DNA from 3 places in the Streptomyces sp. NPDC001270 genome. Region 2 is predicted to be linked to each of the others. Evidence: riboswitches for the same ligand, from Rfam matches in the RefSeq annotation. Region 2 holds a riboswitch; each other region holds the start of a gene.
The links. A riboswitch is a leader RNA that binds a small molecule or an ion and turns the genes downstream of it on or off. The one in region 2 is predicted to bind cobalamin.
Positions count from the first base shown of each region.

Region 1: linked by a shared signal. The riboswitch ahead of metE (5-methyltetrahydropteroyltriglutamate--homocysteine S-methyltransferase) and the one ahead of ACFY2B_RS40900 (ribonucleoside-diphosphate reductase subunit alpha) in region 2 are both predicted to bind cobalamin.
Region 3: linked by a shared signal. The riboswitch ahead of ACFY2B_RS29780 (cobalamin biosynthesis protein) and the one ahead of ACFY2B_RS40900 (ribonucleoside-diphosphate reductase subunit alpha) in region 2 are both predicted to bind cobalamin.

Region 1 covers NZ_JBIAXM010000003.1:183,927-190,403, forward strand. Annotated here, with positions in the region: gene ACFY2B_RS07155 (histidinol-phosphatase) at 1-1,422, opposite strand, end outside; gene ACFY2B_RS07160 (DUF1345 domain-containing protein) at 1,715-2,347, opposite strand; cobalamin riboswitch at 2,569-2,738, shown strand; gene metE (5-methyltetrahydropteroyltriglutamate--homocysteine S-methyltransferase) at 2,948-5,266, shown strand; gene ACFY2B_RS07170 (hypothetical protein) at 5,307-5,585, opposite strand; gene ACFY2B_RS07175 (MgtC/SapB family protein) at 5,582-6,406, opposite strand.
Region 2 covers NZ_JBIAXM010000045.1:24,285-30,761, forward strand. Annotated here, with positions in the region: gene ACFY2B_RS40890 (DUF3311 domain-containing protein) at 566-829, shown strand; gene mctP (monocarboxylate uptake permease MctP) at 826-2,454, shown strand; cobalamin riboswitch at 2,715-2,882, shown strand; gene ACFY2B_RS40900 (ribonucleoside-diphosphate reductase subunit alpha) at 3,007-5,436, shown strand; gene ACFY2B_RS40905 (ribonucleotide-diphosphate reductase subunit beta) at 5,493-6,477, shown strand, end outside; gene ACFY2B_RS40910 (hypothetical protein) at 6,416-6,477, opposite strand, start outside.
Region 3 covers NZ_JBIAXM010000020.1:100,871-107,347, reverse strand. Annotated here, with positions in the region: gene ACFY2B_RS29790 (anion permease) at 1-1,288, shown strand, start outside; gene ACFY2B_RS29785 (hypothetical protein) at 1,320-1,541, shown strand; cobalamin riboswitch at 1,774-1,918, shown strand; gene ACFY2B_RS29780 (cobalamin biosynthesis protein) at 2,016-2,957, shown strand; gene ACFY2B_RS29775 (cobyric acid synthase) at 2,954-4,465, shown strand; gene cobN (cobaltochelatase subunit CobN) at 4,462-6,477, shown strand, end outside.

The DNA of each region.
Region 1 (6,477 bases), on a different contig from region 2:
GGTGACGTCGCCCTGGATGACGTCCACCCGGGCCAGCGTGGGCACGAACTGGGACCAGTTGGGGCCGCCCGCCAGGCTGATCTCGATGACCAGGTCGACCTGGTTGCCCCGGCGCACGTACAGGGAGTCGCCGAGCGTGACCGACTTGGACCCGGAGCGCAGCTGCGCGTTCAGGCCGCTGATCAGGCCGCCGTGGTCGACCCAGACGCGGCCGGCCCGGATGCCGTCCATGACCGCCTGGTAGGAGAAGGAGGAGGCACCGACGTGGGTGCGGGAGTACTGGCCCGGCCAGTAGTCGCCGTCCGTCAGGTTCAGACCGCCGCCGTAGACCGGGTCCTCGTAGCGGCCGTTGGCCTCGAAGTTGCTGTTCGGGCCGCGCACGGCGCTGTCGGCGTACACATTGTGGGAGTCGGAGTTGGCGGTGATCCACCAGGGCTTGCCCTCGGCGAGCAGGCTGTCCCACAGGCCGCCGACGGTGGCGGTCATCCAGTCGAAGCCGCCCCAGGTGCGGTAGCTCTCCAGCGGGTAGCCGGCGAACGAGTCGGCGCCAGGGCTGCCGTCGTAGTAGCCACGGCCGCCGCCCGGACCCTGCGGCTTCGGCAGACCGGCGGCCTGGTGGCCGGGGGCGCCCTCCATGCCGACGGCGATGGCGGGCGCGGCGTCGCGCCAGCCGCGGATCTCGTGCGGGGAGTCGATGCCCTTGCGGGCCGGGTGGTTGGCCAGGAAGAGGGCGTCCTTGACCTTGCGGCGGCGCACCTGGTCGGCGAGGAAGTTGATGCCCGCGATGGCCAGCGCCTCGTTGGCCGGGGTGTTCGCGGTGGCCTTCTTGACCGAGCCGTCGAAGGAGTTCTCGAACTCCTTCAGCACGGCGACCTCGTTCTTGCCCGGGTGGACGAAGACCGTGCCGTGCTCGGCGGCGGGGATGTTCCACTCCAGGCCCTGGAAGACCAGGGTGTCTTCGATCTTGTCGCGGGCCGCGACGATGTCGGGGTTGACCTTCTCCACACCGATCTTGGCGTGCGTCTCGCTGCCGTGGTCGGTGATCACCATCCAGTCCAGGCCGTGCGCGTTGCCCTGGCGGACGTGGTCGATGACGCGGTACTTGGCGTCGTTGCTGTGCTGGGTGTGGATGTGGTGGTCGCCGGCGAGCCACAGGTAGCCGCCCGAACGGGAGTCGTGCGACGCGTTGGCCGTCGTGGCCGGGGACGCGGCCGCCTGGCCCGCGCCGCCGAGGACACTGCCGGCCGCCAGGCCGGCGCCGAGCAGTCCGGTGCGGCGGAGCATGGAGCGCCGGGACAGCTGGCTGGGCGTCAACTCCGCGTCGGGCACCGACAGGTCGAGCGCGGGCGGCAGGGACGTGGACTCGTCGCCCCCGTGGTGATGGTGGTGGTGACCGTGGTCGTGTCTGTGGCCGTGGCCCATTTCAACTCCCGCTGACAACAGGGACATGCACGCTTGGGACGTGTGGAGTCTGCAAAGCTCTGGTAAACGGCGGGAATCAAGGCAATGGTGTGGCAAAGAAGGCCGGATGTGCAGCGGGCGTCGACGCCCGCCCGGAGCTGCGCCGACGCCTCCCGCACCGGCGGGTCCGCCCGATCCCGCACTACAGGCCCGCACCGCCGGCCGGCCGACCGGCCGCCCTCACATCGTTTTCGGCCATCGGCATCACCGGCCGGGCCGTGCACGGACCGTCCGGTACGGCGCGGGAGCGGAGTCAGCCCGAGACGATCCCGACGACCAGGTTGATCACGGTGGCCAGGATGCTGGTGCCGAAGACGTACGACAGCAGGCAGTGCCGCAGCGCCACCGCACGGATCGTCGAACTCGACACGCTGGTGTCGGAGACCTGGTAGGTCATGCCGAGGTTGTAGCTGAAGTACAGGAAGTCCCGGTACGCCGGCGGCTCGTCCGAGTTGAAGTCGATGCCGCCGGACGCCGTGCAGTAGAGGTAGGCGTAGCGCGTCGCGTACATCAGGTGCAGGGCCGCCCAGGCCATGAAGACCCCGCCGAGCGCGGCGACCGCGGCGGCATGGCCGTCGGCCGACTTGCCGAACGACAGCAGCAGCACGATGCCGAGCAGCCCGCACAGGGCGGCCACGACCACGACGAGTTCCTCCAGGACCGGACGGAAGTCCTCGCGACGGATGTTGCGGTGGGTCTCCTCGGCGTCCAGGGGCCACAGCACGATCCAGCCCACCACCACGAAGAACGTCTCCGCCGCCGCGATGCCGGCGAGAAGCCCGAGGGGCAGGTCGGTCGGCAGCCCGACGGCCACGCCGACGACCGCGCCGCCGGCCGTCGATCCGAACAGCCGGGAGACCGCCGAGAGCGGCAACCGTGCACCCATGGGCCGCAACAGTAGCGGCCGGGGCTCCGCCACGAGGGCAGCCACGGCCGTGCGGTGGGAGGCACACCGGGGTACGGACGGACGCCGTCCGGTGCTCGTCGGGCGGCGGCACGGGCCGGTCCGCCATCCGAATGCCGGACGCGACCGGACGCGACCGTGGCCCGCCCCGTAGGCTGGCCGGTGCAGCTGGTTCGCCCCCGTCAGCCGGACGGGACGCGTCGTAAGAGGGAACCCGGTGGAAATCCGGGACTGCCCCGCAGCGGTGAGCGGGAACGACCGCCGTCATACGCACTGGGCCCGATGTACCGGGCCTGGGAAGCGACGGCCAGTAGGAGTCTCGTACGGCTCTGTGCTTCGTACGGACGAGACGTGCCCGCGAGTCCGAAGACCTGCCCGCTGCCCGCGCGCGAACCACTCGTGCGCGGACATCCCGGTGACCCCGAGGGCGGGTCGGGGACACCTCCGGACACCGTCCGGGGAGTGAGGCCAGGCGGACGAACACACGCTGCCACGCGTGATCGTGCCGTCCGGTCCGGCACCCCTTCGCGCCCCCGTCCCGTCGCCGGGACCTCAGGGAATCGTCTCGCGAAGGAGATCTCCGTGACCACCGAGCCCACAGCCGGGGCCGCACGCGCCACCGTGTACGGCTACCCGCGTCAGGGACAGCACCGGGAACTGAAGAAGGCCGTCGAGGGCTACTGGGCGGGCCGCGTCGGCGCCGACGCGCTCCGCGCCACCGCCGCCGGACTGCGCCGGGCCACCTGGCGGCAGCTCGCCGAGGCCGGCATCGACGAAGTGCCCACCGGTGACTTCTCGTACTACGACCACGTCCTCGACACCACGGTCATGGTCGGCGCGGTCCCGGACCGCCACCGGGCCGCCGTCGCGGCGGACGCGTTGGACGGCTACTTCGCCATGGCCAGGGGCACCCAGGGCCTGGCGCCGCTGGAGATGACCAAGTGGTTCGACACCAACTACCACTATCTCGTGCCGGAGTTGGGCCCGGACACGGTGTTCGCGGCGGACTCGGCCAAGCAGGTCGCGGAGCTGACGGAGGCCCTCGCCCTGGGCCTCGCGGCCCGGCCGGTGCTGGTCGGCCCCGTCACCTACCTGCTGCTCGCCAAGCCCGCGCCGGGGGTCGCGGCGGACTTCGATCCGCTGACCCTCCTCGACCGGCTGCTGCCGGTGTACGCGGAGGTCCTGGCCGACCTGCGCGCGGCCGGCGCCGAGTGGGTGCAGCTCGACGAGCCCGCGCTCGTCCAGGACCGCACGCCGGCCGAACTCGGCGCCGTCGCACGCGCCTACCGTGCCCTCGGCGGTCGCGCCGACCGGCCGAAGCTGCTGGTCGCCTCTTACTTCGACCGGCTCGGCGAGGCCCTGCCCGTGCTGGCCGACGCGCCGGTCGACGGGCTCGCGCTGGATTTCACCGGGCGCGGGGCCGCCCAGCTCGACGCGCTGGCCGCGGTCGGCGGACTGCCCGGCAGGCGCCTGGTCGCCGGCGTCGTCGACGGCCGCAACATCTGGGTCAACGACCTGGCGGCGTCCCTCGCCACGCTCGGCACGCTGCTCGGTCTGGCCGACCGGGTCGATGTGGCGGCCTCCTGCTCCCTGCTGCACGTCCCGCTCGACGCGTCGGTCGAGCGGGACATCGAACCGCAGCTCCTGCGCTGGCTGGCCTTCGCCCGTCAGAAGACCACGGAGGTGGTGACGCTGGCCCGCGGCCTGGCCCACGGCACGGCGGCCATCAGCGCCGAACTGGCCGCCAACCGCGCCGACCTGGCCTCCCGGGCGGCCTCGCCGCTCACCCGTGACCCGGCCGTGCGCGCCCGCGCGGCGGCGGTCACCGGGGCCGACGCCCGCCGTGACCAGCCGTATCCGGTGCGGGCGGCGGCCCAGCGCGCCCGCCTCGGCCTGCCGTTGCTGCCGACCACCACCATCGGCTCCTTCCCGCAGACCGCCGACCTGCGCACCGCCCGCGCCGACCTGCGGACCGGCCGGATCGACAGCGCCGGCTACGAGGAGCGGATCAAGGCCGAGATCCGGGAGGTGATCGCCTTCCAGGAGAAGACCGGCCTGGACGTCCTCGTCCACGGCGAGGCCGAACGCGACGACATGGTCCAGTACTTCGCCGAACGGCTCACCGGGTATCTCGCCACCCGGCACGGGTGGGTCCAGTCCTACGGCACCCGCTACGTCCGCCCGCCGATCCTGGCCGGCGACATCTCCCGCCCGGACCCCATGACCGTGCGCTGGACCGCCTACGCGCAGTCCCTGACCGACCGCCCCGTCAAGGGCATGCTCACCGGCCCGGTCACCATGCTCGCCTGGTCCTTCGTCCGTGACGACCAGCCGCTCGCCGACACCGGCCGGCAGGTCGCCCTCGCCCTACGCGACGAGGTCGGCGACCTGGAGACGGCCGGTACCCCGGTGATCCAGGTCGACGAGCCCGCCCTGCGCGAGACCCTGCCGCTGCGGGCCGCCGACCGGGCCGCCTATCTGGACTGGGCGACCGAGGCGTTCCGGCTCACCACCGGCGGGGTGGGCCCGGACACCCAGGTCCACACCCACATGTGCTACGCCGAGTTCGGTGACATCGTGCAGGCCATCGACGACCTCGACGCCGACGTGATCAGCCTGGAGGCGGCCCGCTCGCGCATGCAGGTCGCGCGTGAGCTGGCCGCCCACGGCTACCCGCGCGAGGCCGGACCCGGTGTGTACGACATCCACTCCCCACGCGTCCCGAGCGCCGAGGAGACCGCCGAGCTCCTGCGCACCGGCCTGCGGGCGATCCCCGCCGAGCGGCTGTGGGTCAATCCCGACTGCGGCCTGAAGACCCGCGGCTGGCCGGAGGCCCGCGCCTCGTTGGAGAACCTGGTCGCCGCCGCCCGCGCCGTCCGGGGTGAGCCGGCCACGTCCTGACCGGTGGCGCCCGGTCCGGGCCGGGGCGGGGCGTCGTGCCTCATCCCGGCCCGTCGGACCCTTCGCCGGGCGGGTTCCCGGCCGAGATCCACTCGTGGACGACGCTCGGGGACAGACCGCCGTCGGCGGCTATGACGCGCTCGGGCACGCCACACAGCCAGGCGAGAAGCACGGCCCTGCGCAGTTCGGCCGCGCGGGTGGCAAGACCGGCCCGGTAGGCGCCCGCGGAGCCGACGGCGAGCTTCGGGGCGTCCTCCGCGAGGCGCCGGGCGGCCTTGCGGACGGTGCGTCGTGCGCTCAGTGTGTCGAGGTCGTTCATGCCGCTCTCGCCTCCCGTCGTTCCTGTTCCGTGTCGAGAGAACTCCGTTCCGTGTCGAGGGGATCGTGGTCCGTGTCGAGGGGGCCACGGCGGGTGTCCAGGGGGCCGTGGTCCGTGTCGAGGGGGCTGTGGTCCAGGTGCCAGTGCAGGTCCCGTACGCCGGGTTCCAGGGAGAGCCGGGCGATGTGCCGCTCCAGGCTGCGGGCGGGGTCGCCGGTGACGCAGACACCGGCGCGCAGGGCGGTGGTGTCCTCGCCGTCGCGCAGCACCCGCAGCCCGGTGGGGGCCAGCCCGTCTCCGGTGAGGGCCTGGGTGAGCAGCGCGCGGACGTGGGTCTCGTCCGCGCGGTCGCAGACCAGGTGGACGCTCGCGCGCACGCCCTCGGTGTCGGGGTCGCGCTGCGGCAGCCGGTCGATCAGCCGGCCGGCCGGACGCAGCAGCAGGTGGACGCCGAGGACGACGGCCGTACCGATCGCGCACAGCGCCAGCCGGCCGGAAGCGGCCAGCACGCCGACGGCCGCCGAACACCACAGTGTGGCGGCCGTGTTGAGGCCGCGGACGCCGCCGCCCTGGCGCAGGATGACTCCGGCGCCGAGGAAGCCGATGCCGGACACGACGTAGGACGCGACCCGGGTGGGGCTGCCGGTGTCACCGACGGCCACGCTGTAGAGGACGAACAGCGTGGCCCCGGCGGCTACGAGCGCGCTGGTGCGCAGTCCTGCCATGCGGGCGCGCCACTGGCGCTCGACGCCGATCAGGGCGCCGCAGCTGACGCCCACCGCGAGCCGCAGCAGGAATTCGACAGTGGTCAGGTTCGCCATGGGAACCTCCCCTCCCCCGTCGTGACGGGGCAGGTCGAGGGCATGGCAGCCGCCGGTGCGGGGCGGGGGGC
Region 2 (6,477 bases):
CCGGGCTCCCCGATGCGTACCGCGAACGTCACAGCCATCGCCGTATGGACCCTCGTCGCGATCGTCGGCGCGGCCGGCTGGTCCGTGTCGCGCGCTCCCGGGGAGAGACGTCTCCGCCGCCCGGACGGTCGCGGCGGCTCTCGGATCCTACGCGACGCCCACCGCTCACACCCCTGGTTCGTCCCGATCACCGCGCACCGGGGCCGTCGTCGCGGACGCGTTGCGGGTGTGCACGCGGCACATCCGGGGTCGCCCCCCGTCCACCCGGTACGGGACGCCCTACGACGAGGCGCGGATCACCTCCCCGGCCGGACCGCTCGCCACCCGGGCCGAGAAGCGGGCGGCGCGGCAGGAGGCTTGCACCGCGGCGGACGGCCGGGAGCGGCAGGAGGCCGGCCGCGGCGGACGGCCGGAAGCGGACCCCGCGGACCACCACCAGGGCTTTCCTCGCCGCCGGATCGCTGTTTGCTACCGAAATACGGATAGGGCTTCCGCTCCCTCGGCGCCGTAACCTACATTGCCTGCGCGTTGCACCAGGTGATCAACGAGGGGATGGAGCCCAGGCATGCCGGATGCGCCTGAAGTGAAACAACCGGTGGTGACACCGGTACGCGTGGTCATCGCGCTGTGTCTCGTCGCGCCCTTCGTGGCGATGCTGTGGGTCGGCTCCTACGCCAAGATCGACCCCACCTTCATCGGGATCCCGTTCTTCTACTGGTACCAGATGCTGTGGGTGCTGATCTCCACCGCGCTGACCATGATCGCCTACTACCTGTGGCAGCGTGACCAGCGCGCCCGCAGGACCCGGAGCGGAGGTGCCGCGAAGTGAACGGTGGCGTCAACGGTGTCGCGCTCGGCGTCTTCATCTTCTTCTTCCTGGCCGTCACGGTCATGGGCTTCCTGGCCGCGCGCTGGCGCCGGGCCGAGAACGAGCACAGCCTCGACGAATGGGGGCTCGGTGGCCGGTCGTTCGGCAACTGGATCACCTGGTTCCTGCTCGGCGGCGACCTGTACACGGCCTACACCTTCGTGGCCGTCCCGGCGGCGATCTACGCGGCCGGCGCGTCCGGCTTCTTCGCCGTGCCCTACACGATCATCGTCTACCCGCTGATCTTCACCTTCCTGCCCCGGCTGTGGTCGGTCTCGCACCGGCACGGCTATGTGACCACCTCGGACTTCGTGCGCGGCCGGTTCGGCTCCAAGGGCCTGTCGCTGGCGGTGGCACTCACGGGCATCCTCGCGACGATGCCGTACATCGCGCTCCAGCTGGTGGGCATCCAGGCGGTCCTGGACGTGATGGGCGTGGGCGGCGGCGAGAACACCAACTGGTTCGTCAAGGACCTGCCGCTGCTGATCGCGTTCGGCGTGCTGGCCGCGTACACCTACTCGTCGGGGCTGCGGGCACCCGCGCTGATCGCGTTCGTGAAGGACACGCTGATCTACATCGTCATCGCGGTGGCGATCATCTACATCCCGATCAAGCTGGGCGGGTTCGACGACATCTTCGCCAAGGCCGGCCACGCCTTCGCCCAGACCAACCCGGCGACGGGGGCACCGCGCGGGGCGCTCGCGCCGGCGGAGCCGGGCCAGTGGACGTACGCCACCCTGGCGCTGGGCTCCGCGCTCGCGCTGTTCATGTACCCGCACTCGATCACCGCGACGCTGTCCTCGCGCAGCCGTGAGGTGATCCGCCGCAACACCACGGTCCTGCCGCTGTACTCCCTGATGCTGGGCCTGCTCGCCCTGCTGGGCTTCATGGCCATCGCGGCCGGGATCAAGGTCGACAACGGCCAGTTGGCCATCCCGCAGCTGTTCGCGGACATGTTCCCGGACTGGTTCGCGGGCGTGGCGTTCGCGGCGATCGGCATCGGTGCCCTGGTGCCCGCGGCGATCATGTCCATCGCGGCCGCGAACCTGTTCACCCGGAACATCTACAAGGACTTCATCAAGCCGAACGCGACGCCGGCGCAGGAGACCCGGGTCTCCAAGATCGTGTCGCTGCTGGTGAAGGTGGGCGCGCTGGTCTTCGTCCTGAGCATGGACAAGACGGTCGCCATCAACTTCCAGCTGCTGGGCGGCATCTGGATCCTGCAGACCTTCCCGGCCCTGGTCGGCGGCCTGTTCACCCGCTGGTTCCACCGCTGGGCGCTGCTCGCGGGCTGGGCCGTCGGCATGGTGTACGGCACGGTCGCCGCGTACGGCGTCGCCTCGCCCACGCAGAAGCACTTCGGCGGCTCCGCGAAGGAGATCCCCGGGATCGGCGAGATCGGCTACATCGGCACGACGGCGTTCGTGCTCAACGTCCTCGTCACCGTCGCCCTGACCTTCGTCCTGAAGGCCGTGAAGGCTCCCGAGGGCGTGGACGAGACGGCCCCGGAGGACTACACGGCCGACGCGGGCGACAGCGGCGTCCGGACGGAGCCGACCCCCGCGACCGCCGGCGCCGACCACTGAAAGACCGCCCCGCAGGGGCACGCGGAAGCGTACGGACAACCGCACACATCCCCCAGCGGGCCGCCGAAGCCGACCGGCGACGGCGGCCCGCTGCCACACCCACGACCCGCGCCCGCACGACCACCGACACCTCCCACAGGGGCGCGGGGAACCGCGCGACCGGCCGCCCACGACCCCCGCCCCGCCACCAGGGCCGGGCGACCACGTCACTCTTCTCACCTACCCGTTGACACTCCGATACCGCCGTGACACAACATCTAGGGGTGGCACCGCAAGGCGGCACTAGATGTATGCTCATGCTCGCTGTCGTCGCAGGGGAATCCGGTGTGAATCCGGAACTGTCCCGCAACGGTGTACTCATGCCCGTATGCCCGCATACGAGCATGCAGGCTTCAGTCCGAGGACCTGCCGACAGTGCGCCCGGCCGTCCGGTCCGGGTGCCTGACGTCCGGGCCTCGTGGAATGGGCCGGCGGATGCGTGCCGCTGTCTGCGCTCGTGTGCTGCCCCCTGCCCTCCCGCAAGGCCCCGTGCCGAGCGAGGGAGAGCCACACGTGACCATCGCGCCAGCCGATCCGGCTTCAGCCGTCCAGGCGACCGCCGTCCCCGTGGAGACCGACGGTCCCGGTGCCGCGCTGCTGCGGACCCTGACCGAGCTGACCACCGACCTCCCCGACGCCGACCCCGGCCGGGTCGCCGCTGCCGCGCTGCGCGGCCGGTCGGCGCGGGCCGACGCCGAGGCCACCGCGGAGTTGCGCGAGCTGGCCACGGAGGCGGCCGCCGGGCTGATCTCGGAGGACCCCGCCTACTCGCGGCTGGCCGCCCGCCTGCTGACCCTCTCCGTCCACGCCGAGGCGGCCTCGCAGGGCGTCACGTCGTTCACCGAGTCGATCGCCGTGGGCCACCGCGAGGGGCTCATCGCCGACCGCACCGCGGAGTTCGTCCGGCTGCACGCGGCCCGCCTCGACGCCCTGGCCGACCCGGCCGCCGACGACCGCTTCGGCTACTTCGGCCTGCGCACGCTGTACAGCCGCTACCTGCTGCGCCACCCCCTCACCCGCAAGGTCATCGAGACGCCCCAGCACTTCATGCTGCGCGTCGCCGCCGGCCTGGCCGAGGACCACAGCGCGCGTGCCGCGGCCGAGGTCGCCGCGCTCTACGGGCTGATGAGCCGCCTCGACTACCTGCCCTCCTCCCCCACCCTCTTCAACTCCGGCACCCGCCACCCGCAGATGTCGTCCTGCTACCTGCTGGACTCCCCGAAGGACGAGCTGGACTCCCTCTACGAGCGCTACCACCAGGTGGCCCGCCTCTCCAAGCACGCCGGCGGCATCGGTCTCTCCTACTCCCGTGTCCGCTCCCGCGGTTCGCTGATCCGCGGCACCAACGGGCACTCCAACGGCATCGTCCCGTTCCTGAAGACCCTCGACGCCTCCGTGGCCGCCGTGAACCAGGGCGGCCGGCGCAAGGGCGCGGCGGCGGTCTACCTGGAGACCTGGCACTCCGACATCGAGGAGTTCCTGGAACTGCGCGACAACACCGGTGAGGACGCCCGCCGTACCCACAACCTCAACCTCGCGCACTGGGTCCCGGACGAGTTCATGCGCCGGGTCGAGGCCGACGGGCAGTGGTCGCTGTTCTCGCCGTCGGACGTGCCCGGCCTGGTCGACCTGTGGGGCGCGGAGTTCGACGCCGCCTACCGCCGGGCGGAGGCGGCCGGGCTCGCGCAGAAGACCGTCCCGGCCCGTGATCTCTACGGCCGGATGATGCGCACCCTCGCGCAGACCGGCAACGGCTGGATGACCTTCAAGGACGCGGCCAACCGCACCGCCAACCAGACGGCCGAGCCGGGCCACGTCGTCCACTCCTCCAACCTCTGCACGGAGATCCTGGAGGTCACCGACGACGGCGAGACCGCGGTCTGCAACCTGGGCTCGGTCAACCTGGGCGCGTTCGTGCGCGGCGGGGACATCGACTGGGAGCGGCTGGACGAGACGGTCCGCACCGCCGTCACCTTCCTCGACCGGGTCGTCGACATCAACTTCTACCCGACCGAGCAGGCCGGCCGTTCCAATGCCAGGTGGCGGCCGGTGGGCCTCGGGGTGATGGGTCTTCAGGACGTCTTCTTCCAGCTGCGGCTGCCCTTCGACTCCCCGGCGGCGCGCGAGCTGTCCACCCGGATCGCGGAGCGCATCATGCTCGCCGCCTACGAGGCCTCCGCCGACCTCGCCGAGCGCCCCCAAGCACCTGCGACAAGCTCCGGTGCCGGGGGGACCCCCATCGGTCCGCTGCCCGCCTGGGAGAAGACCCGTACCGCGCGGGGCGTGCTGCACCCCGACCACTACGGCGTGACGCCGGCCTGGCCGGAGCGCTGGGCGGCCCTGCGCGAGCGCGTCGCCCGCACGGGCCTGCGCAACTCGCTGCTCCTCGCCATCGCCCCGACCGCCACGATCGCCTCCATCGCGGGCGTGTACGAGTGCATCGAGCCGCAGGTCTCCAACCTGTTCAAGCGCGAGACCCTGTCCGGGGAGTTCCTCCAGGTCAACTCGTACCTGGTCCGGGACCTCAAGGAGCTGGGCGTGTGGGACGCCCGCACCCGCGAGGCGCTGCGCGACGCCAGCGGCTCGGTGCAGGACTTCGGCTGGATCCCGGCGGACGTGCGCGCCCTGTACCGCACGGCCTGGGAGATCCCGCAGCGCGGTCTGATCGACATGGCCGCGGCCCGCACGCCGTACCTGGACCAGTCCCAGTCCCTGAACCTGTTCATGGAGACGCCGACCATCGGCAAGCTCTCCTCGATGTACGCCTACGCCTGGAAACAGGGCCTGAAGACCACGTACTACCTGCGTTCCCGCCCGGCGACCCGGATCGCCCGCGCCGCCCAGGCGCAGCCCCGGGCGGCCGTCCCCGCGCAGCAGGTCGCCGATCCCGACGCCGTCGCCTGCTCCCTGGAGAACCCCGAGTCCTGCGAAGCCTGCCAGTGACTGACGCCCCGCACCCGACCACCACCCCTGGAGGACGGCGCACCGCGCCGACGGACATGACCCGCAACGCCCATCTCCTCGACCCGGGCTTCGAGCTGACGCTCCGCCCCATGCGCTACCCGGACTTCTACGAGCGCTACCGGGACGCCATCAAGAACACCTGGACCGTGGAGGAGGTCGACCTCCACTCGGACGTCGCCGACCTCGCCCGGCTGACCCCCGCCGAGCAGCACCTCATCGGCCGGCTCGTGGCGTTCTTCGCGACGGGCGACTCGATCGTCGCGAACAACCTGGTGCTGACGCTGTACAAGCACATCAACTCCCCGGAGGCGCGGCTGTACCTGTCACGCCAGCTGTTCGAGGAGGCGGTGCACGTCCAGTTCTACCTGACCCTGCTGGACACCTATCTGCCCGACCCGGAGGACCGCGCCGCGGCCTTCGCGGCCGTCGAGAACATCCCGTCCATCCGGGAGAAGGCGCAGTTCTGCTTCACCTGGATGGACTCGGTGGACAAGCTGGAGCGCCTGGAGTCCAGGGCGGACCGCAGGCGCTTCCTGCTCAACCTCATCTGTTTCGCGGCGTGCATCGAGGGGCTGTTCTTCTACGGCGCCTTCGCCTACGTCTACTGGTTCCGCAGCCGGGGCCTGCTGCACGGCCTGGCCACCGGCACCAACTGGGTGTTCCGCGACGAGACGATGCACATGAGCTTCGCCTTCGACGTGGTCGACACCGTCCGCAAGGAGGAGCCGGACCTCTTCGACGACGAGCTGCGGCAGCAGGTCACCGAGATGCTGCGGGAGGCCGTGGAGGCCGAGCTGCAGTTCGCGCGCGACCTGTGCGGTGACGGCCTCCCCGGCATGAACACCGACTCGATGCGGCAGTACCTGGAGTGCGTCGCCGACCAGCGGCTGACCCGCCTCGGCTTCGCCCCGGTGTACGGCTCGGAGAACCCCTTCTCCTTCATGGAGCTGCAAGGGGTTCAGGAGCTGACCAACTTCTTCGAGCGGCGCCCGTCGGCGTACCAGGTGGCGGTGGAGGGCA
Region 3 (6,477 bases), on a different contig from region 2:
TTTCACGAACGGTTTCCACGACACCGCCAACGCGATGGCCACGACGATCTCGACCGGCGCGCTCAAACCCAGAGTGGCGGTGGCCATGTCCGCCACCCTCAACCTGGTGGGCGCCTTCCTCTCCGTCGAGGTCGCCAACACGATCTCCAAGGGTCTCGTCGACGAGAGCGGCATCCGCCCCGAGGTCATCTTCGCCGCCCTGGTGGGCGCGATCCTCTGGAACCTGCTGACCTGGCTGGTGGGTCTGCCCTCAAGCTCCTCGCACGCGCTGATGGGCGGTCTGATCGGCGCCGCCGTCGCGTCCGCCGGCACGGGCGCCGTCCACGGCGACGTGCTCGTCACCAAGGTCCTCGTCCCGGCACTCGCCGCGCCCCTCGTGGCCGGGGTGGCGGCACTGCTCGCCACCCGGCTGTCGTACTCGCTCGACGGCGCCGCGGAGGGCAAGGCCGCCGAGAAGGGCTACCGGGCCGGCCAGATCGCCTCCGCGGGTCTGGTCTCCCTGGCCCACGGCACCAACGACGCCCAGAAGACGATGGGCGTCATCACCCTGGCGCTGATCGCCGGCGGTGCGATCGCCCCCGGCTCGAACCCGCCCACCTGGGTCGTCCTCTCCGCGGGTCTCGCCATCGCGCTCGGCACCTACCTCGGCGGCTGGCGCATCATCCGCACGATGGGCAAGGGGCTGACCGACCTCCGGCCGCGGCAGGGCTTCGCCGCCCAGACCAGCGCGGCGACCGCCATCCTGGCCTCCTCGCACCTCGGCTTCTCGCTCTCCACCACGCATGTCGTCTCCGGTTCCGTGATGGGCGCGGGGCTCGGCCGCAAGGGCGGGGTGGTGCGCTGGTCGACGGCGGCCCGGATGTGCGTCGCCTGGGCGCTGACGCTGCCGGCCGCCGCGCTCGTCGGCGCGCTCGCGGAACTCGTCACGGAGCTGGGTGACTGGGGCACCGCGGCTGTGGCCGTCTGCCTGGTCGCTTCCGCCGTGGGGATCTGGCGGGTCTCGCGGCGTGAGGTCGTGGACCACAGCAACGTCAATGAGGTGAACGGCACCGGGGAGTCGGCCGTTCCGGTTGGGCCGGCCGGTGTGGTCGGTGCGGTCGGTGCGGTCGGTGCGGTCGGTGCGGTCGGTGCGGTCGGTGCGGTCGGTGCGGTCGGTGCGGTGTCCGTCACCATCAGCGCCGGTTCCGCCGGTTCGCCCTCGGGGGCGGGCGGGACGGCCGCTTCGGTCGCCGCGGCCGCGCCCGTCGTCGCCGATCCGGCCGGGCCGCCGCCGAGTGCCGCCGTCTGAGACCCGAGGAAGAAGCATCACCATGAACACCATGAACATCGACTGGGCGGCACTCGGTTCCGTCTTCGGCGTCAGCCTCGGGGTCACCGTGGCGCTCGTGGGACTGTTCACCCTCGGCGTGGCCGGATTGTCGCGCCGTGAACGGGCCGTTGCGCGGGGAGGTTCCGCGGGGGTGGCGTTGGCTGGGGCGTACGCCTGCTTTGCGGCGTGCGCCGGGGCTGTGGGGTATGGGATCTTTTTGATCGCGGGGTGAGTGGTTCGGGGTGTGGGGGTTTTGCGCAGTTCCCCGCGCCCCTGCCGGGGTTGGCGTTGGCGCTCGGCCGCGCGTGCGTGGTCGTTTTTTGCGCAGTTCCCCGCGCCCCTGCCGGGGGGGAGTCGTCTCGTTTCTTGTGTTGTTCCGGGGTGTTTCTTCTGGGTGGGTGGGGGGTGGGGTGGGTATGAGGCTGGGCACACTCTTCCCTTGCAGGTCAACGGCTGGTTGACGGTTCTTCGGGGGGCGTGGTGGACTTCCGGGGCCATGTACGGCGGCAGAAGAGGAAGCCGGTGCGAATCCGGCGCGGTCCCGCCACTGTCACCGGGGAAGGACTTCCCCGGGAGCCAGGAACTCTCGCCGCCGGTCTCGTCGAACCAGGGCGTGGACACCCTGAGTGAGGACATATCGCCATGCTCGGCTGCGGATTGAGGTACAGCACCAGGTCGCTTCCCGACCCGACGGCCGGCTGAACCGGTGCGTGCCGATCGCGTCTTCGCGTACGGCGCCGCTCTCGGCCTCCTCGGCGATCTGCTCGTGGGCGATCCGCGCCACGGGCATCCGGTCGCCGGGTTCGGGCGTGCCGTCGGCGCGGCGGAGCGGGTGCTGTGGCGGGACCACCGGGGGTGGGGAGCCCTGTACACCGCCGTCTGCGTCGGCGGTGCCGCGGGCCTCGGAGCGCTGGCCCGGCGGGCCGTGCGCGCCTCCCCCGCCGGTTCCGTGGCGCTGACCGGGGCCGTCACCTGGGCGGTGGTGGGCGGGACTTCGCTCGCCCGGGAGGCCCAGGCCGTCCGGCGGGCCCTCGACTCGGGGGATGTCGCCGCGGCGAGGGCCCGGCTGCCGCATCTGTGCGGACGGGATCCGCAGGCCCTCGACGCCCAGGGGATCGCGCGGGCCGTCGTGGAGTCGGTGGCCGAGAACACGTCCGACGCGGTCGTCGGGGCGCTGGTGTGGGGGGCGTTGGGCGGGGTGCCCGGGTTCGTCGCCTTCCGTGCGGTGAACACCCTCGACGCGATGGTCGGGCACCGGTCGCCGCGGCACCGGCGGTTCGGGTGGGCCGCCGCGCGGCTCGACGACGTCGCCGGCTGGCCGGGGGCACGGCTCACCGCGGTGCTCGCCGCCGTCTCGGGCCCGGACCCACGGGGTGCGGTGCGGGCCTGGCGGGCCGACGCCCACCGGCATCCGAGCCCCAACGCCGGTCCCGTGGAGGCTTCCTTCGCGGGGGCGCTGGGCGTGCGGCTGGGCGGGACGCTGTCGTACGGGGGGCGGGTCGAGCACCGGCCCGTGCTCAACGGCGGGGGGCGGGAGGTCGCCGCCGCGGACATCGACCGTGCGGTACGGCTGTCCCGCCAAGTCGGGCTGCTCGCGCTCGGCGTCACGACCGCCGCGCGGCTGGCCGTGCGGGGGCGCAGGTCATGAGCGGTGGTGGGCTGCTCGTCGCCGGTACCACCTCCGACGCGGGCAAGAGCGTGGTGACGGCGGGCATCTGCCGGTGGCTGGTGCGGCAGGGCGTCGCGGTCGCGCCGTTCAAGGCGCAGAACATGTCCCTGAACTCGTTCGTCACCCGCGAGGGCGCCGAGATCGGGCGGGCCCAGGCGATGCAGGCCCAGGCGTGCCGGATCGAACCGACCGCGCTGATGAACCCGGTCCTGCTCAAACCGGGCGGGGAGCAGAGCAGTCAGGTCGTGCTCATGGGCAGGCCGGTGGGCGAGCTGAGCGCGCGCGGGTACCACGGCGGACGCCAGGAGCGGCTGCTGGGAACCGTGCTCGACTGCCTCGCCACGCTGCGGGACACGTACGACGTGGTGATCTGCGAGGGCGCGGGCAGCCCGGCGGAGATCAACCTGCGGCGGACCGACATCGTGAACATGGGCCTCGCCCGCAACGCGCGGCTGCCCGTCCTGGTGGTCGGCGACATCGACCGCGGGGGTGTCTTCGCGTCGTTCTTCGGGACCGTGGCGCTGCTGTCCCGCGCGGACCAGGAGCTGGTCGCCGGGTTCCTGGTCAACAAGTTCCGCGGGGACGTCGGCCTGCTGGAGCCGGGGCTCGACATGCTGCGCGGCCTGACCGGGCGGCCCGCCTACGGCGTCCTGCCGTTCCGGCCCGGCCTCGGCATCGACGAGGAGGACGGGGTGGCCGTCTCCCTGCGGGGCGCGGTACGGGAGTCGGCGTCGGCCGCGCCGTTCGGCGAGGACGTGCTGCGCGTCGCGGTCTGCGCGGTGCCGCTCATGTCCAACTTCACGGACGTGGACGCGCTGGCCGCCGAACCGGGCGTGGTCGTACGGTTCGTGGACCGGCCGCAGGAACTGGCCGACGCCGATCTCGTCGTCGTACCCGGGACCCGGGGCACCGTCCGGGCGCTGGCCTGGCTGCGGGAGCGCGGGCTCGCAAAGGCGCTGCGCGACCGGGCCCGCGAAGGCCGGCCCGTCCTCGGCGTCTGCGGCGGCTTCCAACTGCTCGGCGAGCACATCGAGGACGCGGTCGAGTCGCGCGCCGGGCAGGTGAGCGGGCTGGGTGTGCTGCCGGTCCGGGTGCGGTTCGCCCGGGAGAAGACCCTCGCCCGGCCCGTCGGCGAGGCGTTCGGCGAGCGGGTCGAGGGCTACGAGATCCATCACGGCGTCGCCGACGTCACCGGGGGCGAGCCCTTCCTGGACGGCTGCCGGGTCGGCGCGGTCTGGGGCACGCACTGGCACGGCTCGCTGGAGTCGGACGGCTTCCGGCGGGCGTTCCTGCGCGAGGTGGCCGCCGCCGCGGGGCGCCGCTTCGCGCCGGCGCCCGACACCTCGTTCGCCGCGCTGCGCGAGGAGCAGCTCGACCGACTCGGCGACCTGATCGAACAGCACGCGGACACGGACGCGCTGTGGCGGCTCATCGAGTCGGGCGCGCCACCAGGACTGCCCTTCATTCCACCGGGAGCGCCCGCATGAGCACAGTGTTGTTGTTGTCGACCGCCGACACCGATCTGCTGGCGGCACGTGCCTGCGGCGCGTCCTATCTGATCGGCAACCCGACCCGGATCGACGTCGCCGAGGAGCTGCCGGCGCTGCTGCGGCGGGCCGACCTCGCCGTCGTACGGCTGCTGGGCGGCAAACGGGCCTGGGAGGACGGGCTGGCCGCGCTGCGGGCGTCCGGGGTCCCGACCGTGCTGCTCGGCGGCGAGACCGTGCCCGACGCCGAGTTGATGGCCGAGTCGTCCGTGCCGTCCGGTGTCGTCGCCGAGGCGCTGCGCTATCTGGTGGAGGGCGGGCCCGACAACCTCGCCCAGCTCGCCCGGTTCCTGTCCGACACCGTGCTGCTGACCGGTGAGGGCTTCGACGGGCCGCGGACGATGCCGCAGTACGGCGTGCACGGCGAGCGGGCCGTCGTCGAGGGCCGCCCGACCGTCGGCGTGATCTTCTACCGGGCCCACGAACTGAGCGGCAACACCGCCTTCGTGGACACCCTGTGCGACGCGATCGAGGCGCGCGGCGCCAACGCGCTGCCCGTGTACTGCGGTTCGCTGCGCGACGCCGACGCGGATCTGTACCGGATCCTCGGCCGGGCCGACGCGCTGGTGGCGACCGTCCTCGCCGCGGGCGGCACGCACGCCTCGCAGGCGTCGGCGGGCGGCGAGGAGGAAGCCTGGGACGTCGGGGCGCTCGCCGGTCTTGACGTCCCCGTGCTGCAAGGGCTGTGCCTCACCTCGTCGCAGGACGCCTGGGACGGGTCCGACGCGGCGCTGTCCCCCATGGACGCGGCGATGCAGGTCGCCATCCCGGAGTTCGACGGGCGGCTGATCACCGTGCCGTTCTCCTTCAAGGAGCAGGGCCCGGACGACGTGCCGGTGTACGTCGCCGACCCCGAGCGGGCCGGCCGCGTCGCCGGCATCGCCGTACGGCACGCGCGGCTGCGGCACAAGCCCAACGCCGACAAGAAGATCGCGCTCGTCTTCACCGCCTATCCGACCAAGCACTCCCGGGTCGGCAACGCGGTCGGCCTGGACACGCCCGCGTCGGCGGTGCGGGTGCTGGACGCCCTGCGTGCGGCCGGCTACTCGCTCACCGAGTACCCCGCGGGCGGCGACGAGCTGATCCACCGGCTGATCGAGGCCGGCGGCCACGACGTCGAATGGCTCACCGAGGAGCAACTGGCCGCCGCGCCCGCGCGGGTGCCGCTCGCCGACTACCGGGCCTGGTTCGACACCCTCGACCCGGAGCTGCGCCACGCCATGCTGGCGGCATGGGGCGAGCCGCCGGGCAGCCTCTACGTGGACGGCGACGACATCGTGCTGGCCGCGCTCCGGTTCGGGAACGTCGTCGTGCTGATCCAGCCGCCGCGCGGCTTCGGCGAGAACCCGATCGCGATCTACCACGACCCCGACATGCCGCCGTCCCACCACTACCTGGCGGCCTACCGCTGGCTGGAGAACAGCTTCGGCGCCGACGCGATCGTGCACATGGGCAAGCACGGCACGCTGGAGTGGCTGCCGGGCAAGGGCCTCGGCCTGAGTGCCGGCTGCGCCCCGGACGCCGTCCTCGGCGACCTGCCGCTGGTCTACCCGTTCATCGTCAACGACCCCGGCGAGGGCACCCAGGCCAAGCGGCGCGGGCACGCCACCGTCGTCGACCATCTGGTGCCGCCGATGGCCCGCGCCGACACCTACGGCGACCTGGCCAAGCTGGAGCAACTGCTCGACGAGTACGCGCTGGTGTCCGACCTGGACCCGGCGAAGGCGCCCGCCGTCCGGGCCCAGATCTGGACGCTGGTCAAGGCGGCCGAGCTGCACCACGACCTGCACGTGGCCGAGCAGCCCGAGGACGCCGACTTCGACGAGTTCGTCCTGCACGTCGACGGCTACCTGTGCGAGATCAAGGACGTGCAGATCCGCGACGGCCTGCACGTGCTGGGCGGCGGCCCGGTCGGCGGGCCGCGCGTCAACCTGGTCCTCGCCGTGCTGCGC